2 regions of the Paenibacillus mobilis genome follow, and region 2 is predicted to be linked to the other one. Evidence: riboswitches for the same ligand, from Rfam matches in the RefSeq annotation. Region 2 holds a riboswitch; the other holds the start of a gene.
The links. A riboswitch is a leader RNA that binds a small molecule or an ion and turns the genes downstream of it on or off. The one in region 2 is predicted to bind cyclic di-GMP.
Positions count from the first base shown of each region.

Region 1 (6,555 bases), on a different contig from region 2:
GCCAGACGAATTTGCTGGATGCGCTGTCCCAATAGTTCAGCCACTTTAAGACGTCCTTCCCGAACATTTTAGTTGTCATTATATCAAAATTCCAACTCGGCATATAGAGCGGGGGAATGAAGAAAAAGCGCCGCCCGTTAAGGGAGGCGCTTGCCTGATGCTCATCGGATTTTTTAAACCCTATTATTTCTCGTCTCCGCTGCCTTGTTTGCCCGTAAAGGTCCATTTGAGCTGCAGCGAGTCGCCCTGGAATTCATTCTGGTCTTTGCCGTTGTCGATAAATTCAAATTTCACGGTGAGGGTATCTTCGGAATTGGCTTTCAAACCCCCGCGTTCCTCAAAAAACGGAATAAAGATTTTGTTCTCTACGGCGTCTGGGGTCAGTTTTTTCAGTTCGGAGAGGGTGGTCGAGTAGATGACCGTATCGCCTTTGTCCTGGTTGATCAAAAATTGGACGCCGATGGAATCGCCAAGGTCAGCGGTGTTGACAGGCGCGCCTTGCTTATTGGTCACGGTGTAATCGGTAGCCAGGGAGACATGGGCAATATCGAGCGTACCTTTGTTGACGAGTTTGAAGTTTCTTTGCACCGTATCGCCGGGCTTCAGGTTGCCTACATTGATGATTGTAGTAGGATTTACGCTAAGATCCAGAGTGCCGGCTGCAAAAGTACCGCTGCTTTCGGCAGTGGAGCTGAAATAAGCGTATGTACCTCCGCCCATCAGGGTCAAGCCGAGAGCTGCTGTTGCCACGCTAAGTGCCAATGTTTTTTTGATACCCATAATTCCCAATTCCTCCTCAAATTTACCCTCTTAAGAGTTTTATATATGATTCCTGAGGTCTGCTGCACAGACTTCGGGAGAATCACCGTATTCGGTTTGCGGCAGGTTCAGGCATCGGTTAAGACAAAGATTTCGGGGCGGGTCCTGAACCGGTACCGGCGTTAGCCCCCTCGTTTTTCTCCAGGCGGGAGATGGCTTTCCAGGAGGAGAGCAGCGAAAAGGCGAACAGCAGCAGGCCGGGAACGACAAGCAGCAGCAGGCTGCCGGCTTTGGAATTGGCGAAGGTCATGGCATACCCCGCATAGGGGAGGGTAAAGCCGGTATATTCGCCGACGACATTCCCGGAAGGGACGGCTTCCAAATCGGGCGCATCATTATGATCGCCTTTGGTTTTGTACATGACCTGATTTAAAGCGTCGTTTTTAGTTACGCCTACAATGCGGTGGGTGATGACTTTATCCCCGGAATGAAAGGAAATAACATCGCCTGGGGAAAAACGGGTCATGTCGCCGCCCGGCTTGACGGCTATAAGGGAACCGGTTTGAATGCCCGGCTCCATGGAGCCGGAGAGGACTGTTTTGATCTGGTAGCCAAAAAAGTTGGGGGTACCGCCGCCGGCCTTGGAAATCACGACGGCTGCGGCCATCAGGATGAAGGCAAGGAACAGCAGCGTTGAAAGCATGCTGCCAAACAGTTTTCGAACCATTTTTCATTCTCCTCTACGGATTCATTTAAAGGGATGGGGACGGCTCCGCCGGAGCGGGCGTCGGTTCAGAACCGCCGGAAGACGGCTCCGCCGGAGCATCTGTCTCCGGGCTGTCGGAAGCTTCCGGGCTGCCGGCGGAGGTTTCGTCCGTTGGAGCCGGAGAAGCTGCCCCTGGCGAAGCGGCTTCAGCCGGTGCCGAGCCGGAGGGTTCAGGCTCGGAAGCAGGGGCAGAAGCTGACGGATCAGAGGCGGGAGGATCAACGGCAGGCGGATTGGAAACCGCCGGATCGGAAACCGGTTCAGGGGCGGGATCCGGAGTGTTATCGGAAGCCGGATCAGAAGCCGGCGGCTCTGACGGATCGGCCCCGGGATTCAGAGCGGGATCGCTTTCCTCTTTGTCCTGTTGAGCAAGCTCCTCAAGACGAGCCTGCTCGGCTTCGATGGCCGCGTGCAGGACAGAGATCGCTGCCCCGATATTGCCTAATTGCCCGTTTAACGCAGCGCTCTCCGACTTGAGTTGACCCGTTATCTGCCGGTTATAAGAAACGAGGGCTTCGTTCAGCGGCTGAACCCCGTCAAGAGCGTCCGGTTCCAGCAGAGAATAGGCTTGGCTAAGAGAACTTCCGCTGTCCTGCAGGAACGCTTCAAGCGCATCAGGATCACCTTCCGCCTGACTGCCGGCCGCTTGAACCTCCCTTAAATAAGTCAAAAGGGATTGCAATGCGGAAGACAAAGGCCCGGATAAGACGGGTTCCCGGTTCAGCTGAACCGAAATGGCGTCGAATGCCGCGGATGGCTTGATTTCCGCGCAATTCGGCTGATTATCGCGAACAGCTTGGATGAGCTCCCGGAGCAATCCGGCTGCCGAACCGGCGAGCTGCTGCAGTTCCGTCCATCCGGCTTCATTAGCCGCCGAGCGGGCGTTCAGCGTGTCCAGTTTATTCAGAAGGCCTTCACGCCGTATTTTAAGTCCGGCTTCGGCCGCTTTCATCTCTTCAAGACTGGAGCCGGAAGACACGGCAGATACAAAGGGAAAGGCAGCGTCAGGCATGCCGGATTCCATGGCAGCCGACAGCTGCAGTTGTTCACGCTGCAGGTCTGCCTGCGTCAGCACGTCGGACAAACGGCTTAAAAGGGCTTCGAGGTCGGAGGGAAAAATACGGCAAATCGCAAACTCCCCATTGGTTTCCTGGGGGCTGTTAAAATTTCCGTAGGTCGTTCCGGTCTGATGCGAAAGACCAACGAACAGGCTTGATAAAACTACCCCGGACTGAAGGGAACGGGTAATCAACGTGTTTCTCCGTTTTTTCCTTCTTTTCCGCAGTGCGGCCATTCTGGTGCGGCGCAGGCTCATCATTCCCTTCTTGCGAACGTGCATTTCAAGTCTCGTTCGTTATTAAGAACGTTTCTAGGAGTAATCATACAGCCTTCAGGCCGATAAAATAAATCTCCAAGAAAGACGGTTTGTTCTTAATAACGTACGAATTTCTCAAAGAATCTTTCGTTTTCTTGCTTTTTCTCTTTAAATTACGCTATTTAAATTCGTTATTAAGAACTGGCGAGAGAAGTCTGGGTCCAAAAAACCGGATTGGGAAGAGCTGCGACAAAAAGTAAGGAGTCTGTGTAAAAATAGCGGGGTTAACGGCAAAAAAGGACAAGGATGGAAGACGAAAAATGACAAACTTTTGCGGGGGGTTCATATTATAATAAAAACGGATCAAAGACTGGATTGCATTTGGGATAGTGAAAATAACCAGTTGAAGGGTAAACTTGCCGAAAGGCAGGGGCACAAAGTCACGGGTCTAAGGTAGCGATACTACGACGGCCGGACTGCCTGGGAACTCTGAGAAGTATAGGAGGAGTTTTTCTGGATAAACCGGCCCAGGTTCTTGAATTCAACCAAAGGAAAGCTGATTTTGACAAGGATTGGTTTTTTCTAATGCTGTCCGCCAAAAAGTCAGGCATACCGATTGAAGAAATCAGAAATTTTTTAGCTGAGAAAAAAGCGAAGCCCTAGATTTTTCATAACTGGATGGCCTCTGTGCAGAAAAAGGTTTCTCGAAGCATGAGAACGTTTTTCCGTCAGGGGTTGTTTTATTTTTAGAAGGATGTGGTCTGGAACGGGGTATTTTTTGGATTCGGTTTTGTTTGGATTTAGCGATTCAAGTCGAAAAGTTTTGTGATAGAATAGAGAAACGACGATTTACCCGGAAAGGAGCGATAACGTTTTGCGCATTCAAAACCTGCATCATTTTACGGAAAACCACCGTTACTGCGTATATCGCGACTTTGATCTCGGTACCGTTGGACAAAAGATGCTCAGCTTGATCTATCAGCCGATGGTGGGCGGCTTTGCGGTTGCGCTCTATCAGTTTCTGTTCGGGCAGGTGCCTCTGGAGCAAGTCGGTTATTCAAAAATGGAACAGCAGCGCCATCTGTTTCTGTCCCTCGGCGTAGAGCCGAGCGAGAAGGGACGCAAGCTGCTGGTCGAACAGGCCTCCAGGCTGGAAGCGGTAGGTCTGCTGCAGTGCAGCCGGGTGTACGTGCCGGAAAGCGAAGATTATTGGTATGAATACGAGCTGCAGCCTCCGCTGTCTCCTTCCGAGTTTTTCAAAACCCAGCACCTGACGCTGCTGCTCCGGGATAAACTGGGGAAATTTGCAGTTTTGTCGCTGCAGGAGCAAATGTTCAGCAGGGAAGCTTCCGAATATAGCCGGGCCGCAAATAAAGAAAATTTGACCGTGCCTTTTTACGATATTTTTCAATTAAATACCCATACGATCGATTACGAGCTGGAGCAGGCGATTTCGGAAATTGCGATTTCGCGGCAGCCGGAAAAAAGGCAGGAGGAACCGCTGTTTAATTACGCGGACATCATTATGCGGTTTCCGCGCGGTTCGGCCAACCGGCCGTATGTCGAGTCGCTCCGCTTTGATCAGGATAAAATGGGAGCCGTCAATTACACGGCCCGCAAATACGATTTGACCGTTCAGGATTTATGCCGGCTGCTTGATGAAGACGGTATTTTTGCGGCCGATGGAAGCCTGCAGCTGGATGAACTCCAGCATAAAGCCAACCTGCACTTCCGCCAGGGCAAAAAGCGGCAGGAGGAACGGAACGCCGCGATGGGCAAAGTGGTGGCGCTCCGGCAGGAGGAGCAGGCTGCCAAGGATCCGGATCAGGACCAGGAGCTGCCGCAGGAGTTTTCCGTGCAGATGGAATTTTACCTGGAGGTTCCGCCGCAGCTGCAGGGGAAATGCGATGTGCATCAATATAACATGCTGCTTCGCAATGAGCCGCATACCCGGCTGCTGCCGAAATTTTTTCCGGGGACGGTGCCGGACAATCTCCTTGATATTTTCGAGAAAATCGATTTGAATTATAAACTTCCCGGCGAAGTCATCAATGTTCTGATTCATTATCTGATGGTTCTGCTTACCTCGGGAGGCGATCAGCGCATTAACCGCAAATTCGTCGAAACGATTGCTTCAAATATGCTGCTCAAGCAGGTCACTACATATGAGAAGGCGGTCAGCTACATCCGTGACCAGGAGAAGCTTAACAAGACGGTTAAGGAAAGCGGCGGTCAGGCTTCGGCTGGCAGAAGCAGCCGTAATTATTCCCGGGGCAATAAAGCGAAACCGGAGATCCCGATTGTGCCAAGCGCGGTGAATACGGACAAAACCTTATCAGAGGAAGAGTTCGCGGAGCTGCTTAAAATGGCGGAGCGCATGCAAAACGGCCAGAAGAAATAAAATCGAAAGATTTAGAATAGGAAACGGAGGAGCGGAAACATGGAATCGTTGGGCGAACTGCTGTCCCAAATGAAAAGCCCGCAGCTGAAAGCCCGTTCCGAGCGAGTCATGAAGGAGCTTTTTGAGGATCCGCTGATTAGCGAGCTGCTGGAGCTTCACCCGGAGCTGGACCGCAGCCAGCTTACGCTTCATTTGGGCAAGCTGTACCAGTACGTTAAAGACAGCCGCAATTGCGCAGCCTGTCCGGGGCTCGATCGGTGCCCGAACGACTTTCAGGGCCACTACACGAAGCTGACGGTCGAGACGGTCACGGCGGGGCCGGAGCTGTACGAGCGCAAGGTTCCCTGCTCCAGGCAGCTGGCTTTCCAGCATGAAACGGAGGTCCGGAAGCGGATCCGCAGCTTTTACATTGACGAGCGGGCACTTAATGAAGGTTATAATGCCGTTGAAATCATGTCTAAAGACATGAACCGTGCTCCGGCCGTAGGCCAGGTGCTGAAGTATATTAATGAGGCCAAGGAGAACGGGCTGCCCAGCAAAGGGCTGTATTTGAAAGGCCATTTCGGTACGGGGAAAACGTTCCTGATGTCTTATATGCTTCACGAGCTGGCGGAGTCCGGTTATACCGGCGTCATCGTGTACATGCCCGAGTTTATAGAGGAAGTCAAGTTTGTGATGCAGGACAATCAGAGACTGAAAGAAATGTTGGATACGATGCGCGAGTCCGATCTGCTGGTCTTTGACGATATCGGAGCGGAAAATCTGAATCCGTGGATCAGGGATCATATTTTGGGTTCCATTTTGAATTACAGGATGAACCGGCGGCCTACTTTTTATACGTCCAATTATGATCTGCCCGACTTGGAAAAACACCTGAGCTTTACGAGCAAGGATGGCGAAGAAGCCTATAAGGGCCAGCGTTTGATGGACCGAATCGCTCCGTTTGTGGACGTGGTGACGGTGAACGGCTCGAATCAGCGGCGGGCAACGTGAAGATCACGTGAAGATATGCTTTTACAAGCCGCTTCCCATTCCCCATTCGCTAAAAAAATGTTATAATGACCCCGTGTCGTATTTGACACAATATAATTTATCAAGTGAAGATTGGGTTTTGCCTGCGTTTTTCAGGGGGTAATGAATGATAGGACCGCCTGTAGGGGCAAACTTTGCAGAGCTCAATACTTTTATAGGAGGAGATACAAATGGCAATCGTTAATGTTTCCGATTCAACGTTTAAAACGGAAGTGGAAGGTCAAGGCACCGTTCTGGTTGACTTCTGGGCTCCGTGGTGCGGACCTTGTAAAATGATCGCTC
Region 1 covers NZ_JBZCMS010000005.1:191,076-197,630, reverse strand. The annotation lists gene AC3ZPD_RS11725 (helix-turn-helix domain-containing protein) at 1-44, opposite strand, end outside; gene AC3ZPD_RS11720 (TasA family protein) at 184-780, opposite strand; gene sipW (signal peptidase I SipW) at 899-1,486, opposite strand; gene AC3ZPD_RS11710 (hypothetical protein) at 1,512-2,864, opposite strand; cyclic di-GMP riboswitch class I at 3,240-3,324, shown strand; gene AC3ZPD_RS11705 (replication initiation and membrane attachment family protein) at 3,715-5,241, shown strand; gene dnaI (primosomal protein DnaI) at 5,281-6,234, shown strand; gene trxA (thioredoxin) at 6,444-6,555, shown strand, end outside.
Region 1: another riboswitch for cyclic di-GMP. It lies ahead of AC3ZPD_RS11705 (replication initiation and membrane attachment family protein); the one in region 2 lies ahead of AC3ZPD_RS10750 (methyl-accepting chemotaxis protein).

Region 2 (6,555 bases):
ATTTCATAACTTTCCAGAATCCGGCGTTCAATTTCCTCTGTAATGGCATGGCTGTCCGCTACGCTCATCCGTTCATCTACGCCGATAGTGGCATCGACCAGCGTGTTGTTGCCGCTCACCCGGGCTTTCAGATCAATGATCGCCGCAACTCCCGGCGTGCGCTGCACGGTGCTGCGGATCTCCTCCAGCTGTCCGGCATCAAAGCCGTCGGTCAAATTATGGGTGGCCTCCCGGAAAATTTCCCATGCCGTTTTGCAGATGATTATCCCGACGGCAAGGGCGGCGAGGGGATCGAGCCACGGCATGCCGAATTGGGAGCCCAGAATGCCGGCAAAAGCGCCGATGCTGACCAGGGCGTCGGAACGGTTGTCCTGGGCGGCCGCGTTCAAAGCGCCGCTCCGGATCCGGCGGGCCAGCCCGGAATTGTAGCGGTAAACGCCGTACATGATCACGGCGCAAAGCAAAGCGACCCAGGCTGCCGTCATATCCGGCGATGCGGCTTCGGGTGCGCGGAATTTCATGATGGCCTGATAAAGCACCTGCAGGCCGACGGCAAACATGATAAAGGAAGCGATCAGGGAAGCGATGGTTTCGGCCCGGTAATGGCCGTAAAGATGATCGCTGTCCGGCGGCTTCCGGGAAATTTTTAATCCGGCAAATACGGCAATGGAAGCGACGATGTCGGTAGCGTTGTTAAGGCCGTCCGCCAGAAGCGCTTCCGAATGGGTGTAGGAACCGATCATTAGTTTGAAGGCGGAAAGAAGAAGGTAAACCGCAATGCTGAGCAGGGCTCCTTTTTCCCCTTGTTTGATGTTCTCGTAGGTATTTCGCAAAACCAAAACCTCCGGCCGCTTTGTCATTCGTTTTATTATCCATACCTTCATCATACCGGACAAAATTTGTGTGGGTCTACAGAAACAGTGTTGTCGCAGGCCCGCAATATGGGGCCGGGGTTACAAAGTTGGCAGTGTCCAAGAAGCATGGACAATCCCAATTCAAAGTGTCCAAGCCGATATGGCACTCCGGGGACAGCGAACAGCCAGAGTATAAACGGCTCTCGGACTCCCGGCAGCAAAAAGACGTGCTGCGCAAAACCTGCGACAGCACGCCCGAACGGCGGCAAGAAGCCGTTACATTCTATTTTTTCCGTAATAAATTTGGTCCGGCTTTCATTCTTAAGTCCAATCAGGCGCCGGTGCCAAACCGTTTGCGGTACCCGCATTTCCGGCACAGCTCTTCGATGGCTTCCCTTCTCGAGAAACCGTAGAACAAGTTGTTGGCCCGTTCGCTTTCCACGATTTCGGAGAAGCTGCTGCTTTGCACGTTGCCCAGATTAATGACGCCTTCGCCGTCCAGACAGCAGGGAATGACCGTCCCGTCCACCAGCACGCCGGCTTGGGTCCGAAGCCCGTGGCAAAAACCTTTGCCGTCGTCCTCCGGCGCATTCAGGCTGGGCCACTGGAATTCATAATCCTGGTTCAGATAAATGTTTTTGGCGATTTTGACGCCTTTACCCGGCTCGACTTTTTCTTCGATTCTATAATCGAGGCCGAACTCTTCCTCCAGCATGGAGAGGGTCTGGCGGTTGCGCTGGCGCTGGGCGTTGGTGAGGTTATCCTCGGTTAAATTCCACAGCCGGAAGGAGATCAGCACGCCTTGCTCGGCGGCATCGCGGGCAAAACGCAAAATGGAACCGACGTATCCTTCGCGGTCTTCGGAGCCTTCATGGCCGTCAAAGCTGTGCAGCGAAAAGTTCATTTGGCGCAGGGCGGGTTTACCCAAAATTTTGGCTGCGGCTTTATGCAGCAGAGTGCCGTTGGTCGTAATATTCACTTTAAAACCTTTCTCATGGGCCGAATCGAGCAGCAGGTCGATTTTCGGATGGAGAAGCGGTTCGCCTTTAACGTGAAGATAAATGTGGTTCGTATGCGGTTTAATCTGATCCAGAATGTCGTTGAACATTTCGGGTTTCATAAAGTTGGCTTTTCGAGCGGTCTGAGGGCAAAAGCTGCACGCCAAATTACAAACGCTCGTGATTTCGATATAAACTTTCTTGAATGTTTTCAAATGAGGTATCCCCAATCTGCTAATGATGGCCTGTTTATTTATTTTATAAGAAGAGGAACCCCCCTTCAAGCTTTGTAATCAAAATTGGAACGGATATCCAGTTATATTTAAAAAGTCCTAATATGAAATATTCCTATGACCTAATGAATTAAAAAAGTGTCAATTTTATGAAAAAATTTGAATTTTGAATGCAAACTATGAAAAATTTTACCTTAATTTCCGATATTAATGATAGTCTAGTCTTCATAGGAATTCCGAAGGATACCGCAACTTCGGTTTTCCGGAGAATTACAACTTTATACTTAGAATCATAATGAAGTAAACAGCAAACCAGTCCGAAAGGCTGGGACGCAAAACCACGGATCTAACGTTATTGACCCAACTATGACCGCCGGGCTGCCAATCTTATGTTTCTTCCACTTCGCTGCTTTTGGCCGCCGGGACTTTCAGATTTGATTTGAAGGTCTTTTTTGCGTTCTGCTTTCGGAAGGTTTGGGCGTTTTCGCGGGAATTTCGGCGCAAAGGAGGTCCGTTCAGGAACAGGCTGCCCGTCCCGTCAGGCAGCAGGAATTTAAACAAAGCATTTGAACCATCGGCAACTACAGACAGCAAAGGAGCAAGTAAGTTGAACCTGTTAATGTTGAGAAAAGGAATCACGCGCAAGCTGGTGCTGCTGGGCGCTGCTCCGCTTGCTATTTTGGCGATTGGGTTTGGCCTTGTTTTGAACAGGCTTGGATGGATGAATGTATGGGGAACCCTTTCCATGGTTGTCTTGTTTATCCTGCTCAGTCTGGTTGAACTCCGGCTTATTACGGATCATCTGATGAAACCGCTTCGGAAGATGACGGAATATGCGAAGGAGGCGGCGCAAGGCCGTAAGACCGACGCGGCAAAGCTGGAGGCAGGCGGTGAATTCGGGGAACTTGCCGCTTATTTCGGGCAAATGGGCACCAAACTCCATGAAGTTATCGGACATACAAGCGAAATGGCGGGGAAAGTCACAACTACGTCCAAAGATTTGTCCAGCAGCATGGAATTTTGCACGGACATGGTGGTCGGCGTTGCCGAATCCATCAAAATGATCACCGAAGGCAGCGAGCAGCTGGTAGAGAGCGCCAGAGGGAACAAACTGATGCTGGAGGAAGTAGGAAAAGGCATGGAGCAAATCGCCTTGTCCTCGCAGGACGTAGCTAACGAATCCTCCGACGCGGCGCGTTTGGCGAATGAAGGAAATGAAAAGATCGGCCGACTGGTCGATCAAATAAGCATTATTTACGATACGACGCTCCTTTCGTCGCAGGCGGTCCATGAGCTGGATGAACGGACCGCGGAAATCGACCGCGTTACGCTGATGATCGCCGAGATCGCAAGTCAAATCAACCTGCTCTCCTTAAATGCGGCCATTGAGGCGGCCAGAGCCGGGGAATACGGAAGAGGTTTTGCCGTAGTAGCCGGGGAAATCCGCAAGCTGGCGGAGCAATCCGCCGAATCCGCCAACGAGATCGCACGAACGGTATCGCATATCAGGCAGGGTTCCCAGGAATCGATTCTCGCAATGGGCAAAGTGAAAACCGAAGTGGAAACCGGAAGCGTCCTGGTCTCCGAAGCCGGCGAGTCCTTCCATGGCATCGTCCGTCTGGCGGAGCAGGTTTCGACCCGGGTGCAGGAGGTTTCCGCGGTTACCCAGCAAATCAACGCCAGCACCGAACATATCCTGGGCTCGGTTACGCAAACTTTAGCCATTACAGAAATGAATTTAGCCGGTACGAAAGAGATTGCGGCATGCTCGGATGAGCAGCTGAGCTCTATGGAGCAAACGCTGGCATCCGCCAGACAGCTTGAAAGTGACGCCGGGCAGCTTCGCGAGCAGTTCAGCAAATATACGCATTAGTTTAACCGAATATCCATATCTAACGGACTGAAACGGTCAGGGAGGGCGGAAATGGAACAGCTACCTTTATTATTCGAAGAACTTGTCCGGCTTACCGGTGTTGCAGACATTGCTTACCACGAAATAGTTGACGGCCGCCTTAGTCCGGTACTCAAAACGAATACGGACCATCTGGGCGTTGAGAGATGGAAGCAAGCGCATGCCGCGAATCCGGTCCACATTGAAAAAGACAGGCTCCTGCTGTCCCTTATGGCGCAGCCTCATACGTCTGTAGTTCAGGACGTCAAAAACGATCCGCGTTCGTCCGATGAGTTTTTTCTGTTCGGCATCGACAGCATTATGATTATTCCGGTTGTGGAGGAAGAAAGTGTTCAGGGTATTGTAGTTGTGGCTGCCATCGGGGAGCTGCATCATTTTGGCGAAGAGGAAATTCAACATGCCGAACGCCTGGTTGATCAATACAGAGGTGCTTTTCAAATTCTTGGATAAGGGGTTGGGAAGAAATCATGAACATTGCAGAGGCCATGCTAAAGTATTTGAAAGAAACCGGAGTTGAATACGTATTCGGGATTCCCGCCGGAATTATCAGCCCGATTTACGATGCTTTGATCGATGTGGATATTCAGCCTATTATTACGAAAAATGAAGCCGGCGCCGCCTATATGGCCGCCAGATACGCCAGCACGACCGGCAGGTTGTCCGTTTGCGCCGGTGCAGGTGCCGTAGGCGTCGGCAACATGATGAACGGCATAGCCGACGCGATGCGCGCCAAAGCTCCGATGCTGATCGTCACCGGGTATGTCAACCGCTGGCAGATCGGCAAAGGCGCGATCCAGGAGATGGATGCGCAGCATATCGTCAGACCGATTACCAAATACAGCAATACCGTCATGGATGAAGCCGATGTGCTGGCCGAGCTGGATAAAGCGGTGCGCATCGCCCTGACTCCACCCTTTGGTCCGGTACATATCTCCGTGCCGATCGACGTGCAGCGTCTCGAAGCTCCGGCCCGGCTTCCCGCTGCGCCGGATCTGCAGGAGCTTCAGCGCATGCCTTATCCGGCCGGTTTGGTTGACCACGCCGCCTCCTTAATCAACGACGAAGCCAGGGGGCTGATCATGGTGGGCCGTGGAGGGCGTTTGGTGGCCAAGGAAATCATGGCGCTCAGCGAACGGCTGCAGTGGCCGATTATCACCACTCCTTCAGCCAAAGGGATCATCCCGGCCGAATTTTTGCTGAACCTTGGCAATTACGGGTTCTCCAGCACGGACGTTGCCAGCGAATATGTCGCTTCAAGCGAACCGACCTGCCTGCTGATCCTGGGGACAAGCCTTGGCGAAGCGTCGACCTGCAACTTTAACGATGTGCTAGTAAGCGGGCGCAAGGTAATTCAAATCGATCGGGATGCGAAAGAGCTTGGGAAGGTTTTTCAGACCGATGTTCAAATTCAGGGAGATTTGAGGGATGTGCTGCCTTACCTGTCCGCCCGGGTCAAGCCGTCCGCCCATACCTTTGTCAAACCGCTGCCGCTGAATGCTCCGTATGAAAAAAATCATACCGGCTTGTCGCTGCGGCTGTTCCTGGAGAAGCTGGGCAAGGTGATGCCGAAAGAAACCCGCTACGCCTGCGACATTGGCGAGTTCACCAATTTTGTCGTGAAATATCTGGAGGTTCCGGAGGGCGGAGATTTTGAAATCAACCTGAACTACGGCGCAATGGGATCGGCGATGGCCGGAGGCCCCGGCGTTTATCTTGGAGACCGTACACGTCCGGTGGCGGTCATCGCGGGGGACGGTTCCTTTTTCATGAACGGCACGGAAGTGCTTACGGCGAAGGAATACAAGCTCCCGATTGTTTATATCATCATCAACAATGCCATGCTTTCTTACGTGGAACGAGGCCAAAAATTCCTGTTCAACCGGACCATACCGGATTATAAGCAGGAGCGCGTTTCGATCAGCGATATGATGCGCCTTGCCGGGATCAGGGGACTTTCTGTGGACACGCTTGAGGATATGGATGAAATCCCGGGTTTTATCCGGGAAATGACCGGTCCGTGCATCATTGAAGTCAATACGGACGGCAGCGAACCCGCTCCGATCCTGGACCGGCTGAAGGCGCTCAAGAAATAACGGAAACATCTAGATAACAAAAAATAAATCCTAACGGTTTTGGAGGAATTACACATGGGAAGTTTTACAATTAACGTTGATAAAAACGCAAAAGTCTTTTACGCAGAAGTAGAGGGCACTTTTACGCCCGAGGATGGCATGAAATCCATCAACGCTTACAAAGAAGCCGTTTCTACGATTAATATTCCTGAATTCGCCATCGATATTGACTGCACCAAACTGAATGTGTCTGCACCGGACACGCTGCCGCTGCTGGAGGCAAACTTTCAACAATTCAAAAGTGACGGGTTCCACAGCATTACCTTCCGCATCGCGAAAAATCCGATTCTGAAAATGCAGCTGTCCCGCGTAGCACGGACGGTTCAGATGGACAAATACGAAATCATCGAACAATAAATAACTAACGAGGAGGGTGCCCAATGAGCGGCGTGCAAATCAGGGAAATTGCGATGTATCATCCGGCCC
Region 2 covers NZ_JBZCMS010000004.1:450,662-457,216, forward strand. The annotation lists gene AC3ZPD_RS10740 (cation diffusion facilitator family transporter) at 1-833, opposite strand, end outside; gene AC3ZPD_RS10745 (radical SAM/SPASM domain-containing protein) at 1,186-2,067, opposite strand; cyclic di-GMP riboswitch class I at 2,382-2,471, shown strand; gene AC3ZPD_RS10750 (methyl-accepting chemotaxis protein) at 2,693-3,958, shown strand; gene AC3ZPD_RS10755 (GAF domain-containing protein) at 4,010-4,447, shown strand; gene AC3ZPD_RS10760 (thiamine pyrophosphate-binding protein) at 4,465-6,090, shown strand; gene AC3ZPD_RS10765 (hypothetical protein) at 6,145-6,486, shown strand; gene AC3ZPD_RS10770 (ketoacyl-ACP synthase III) at 6,510-6,555, shown strand, end outside.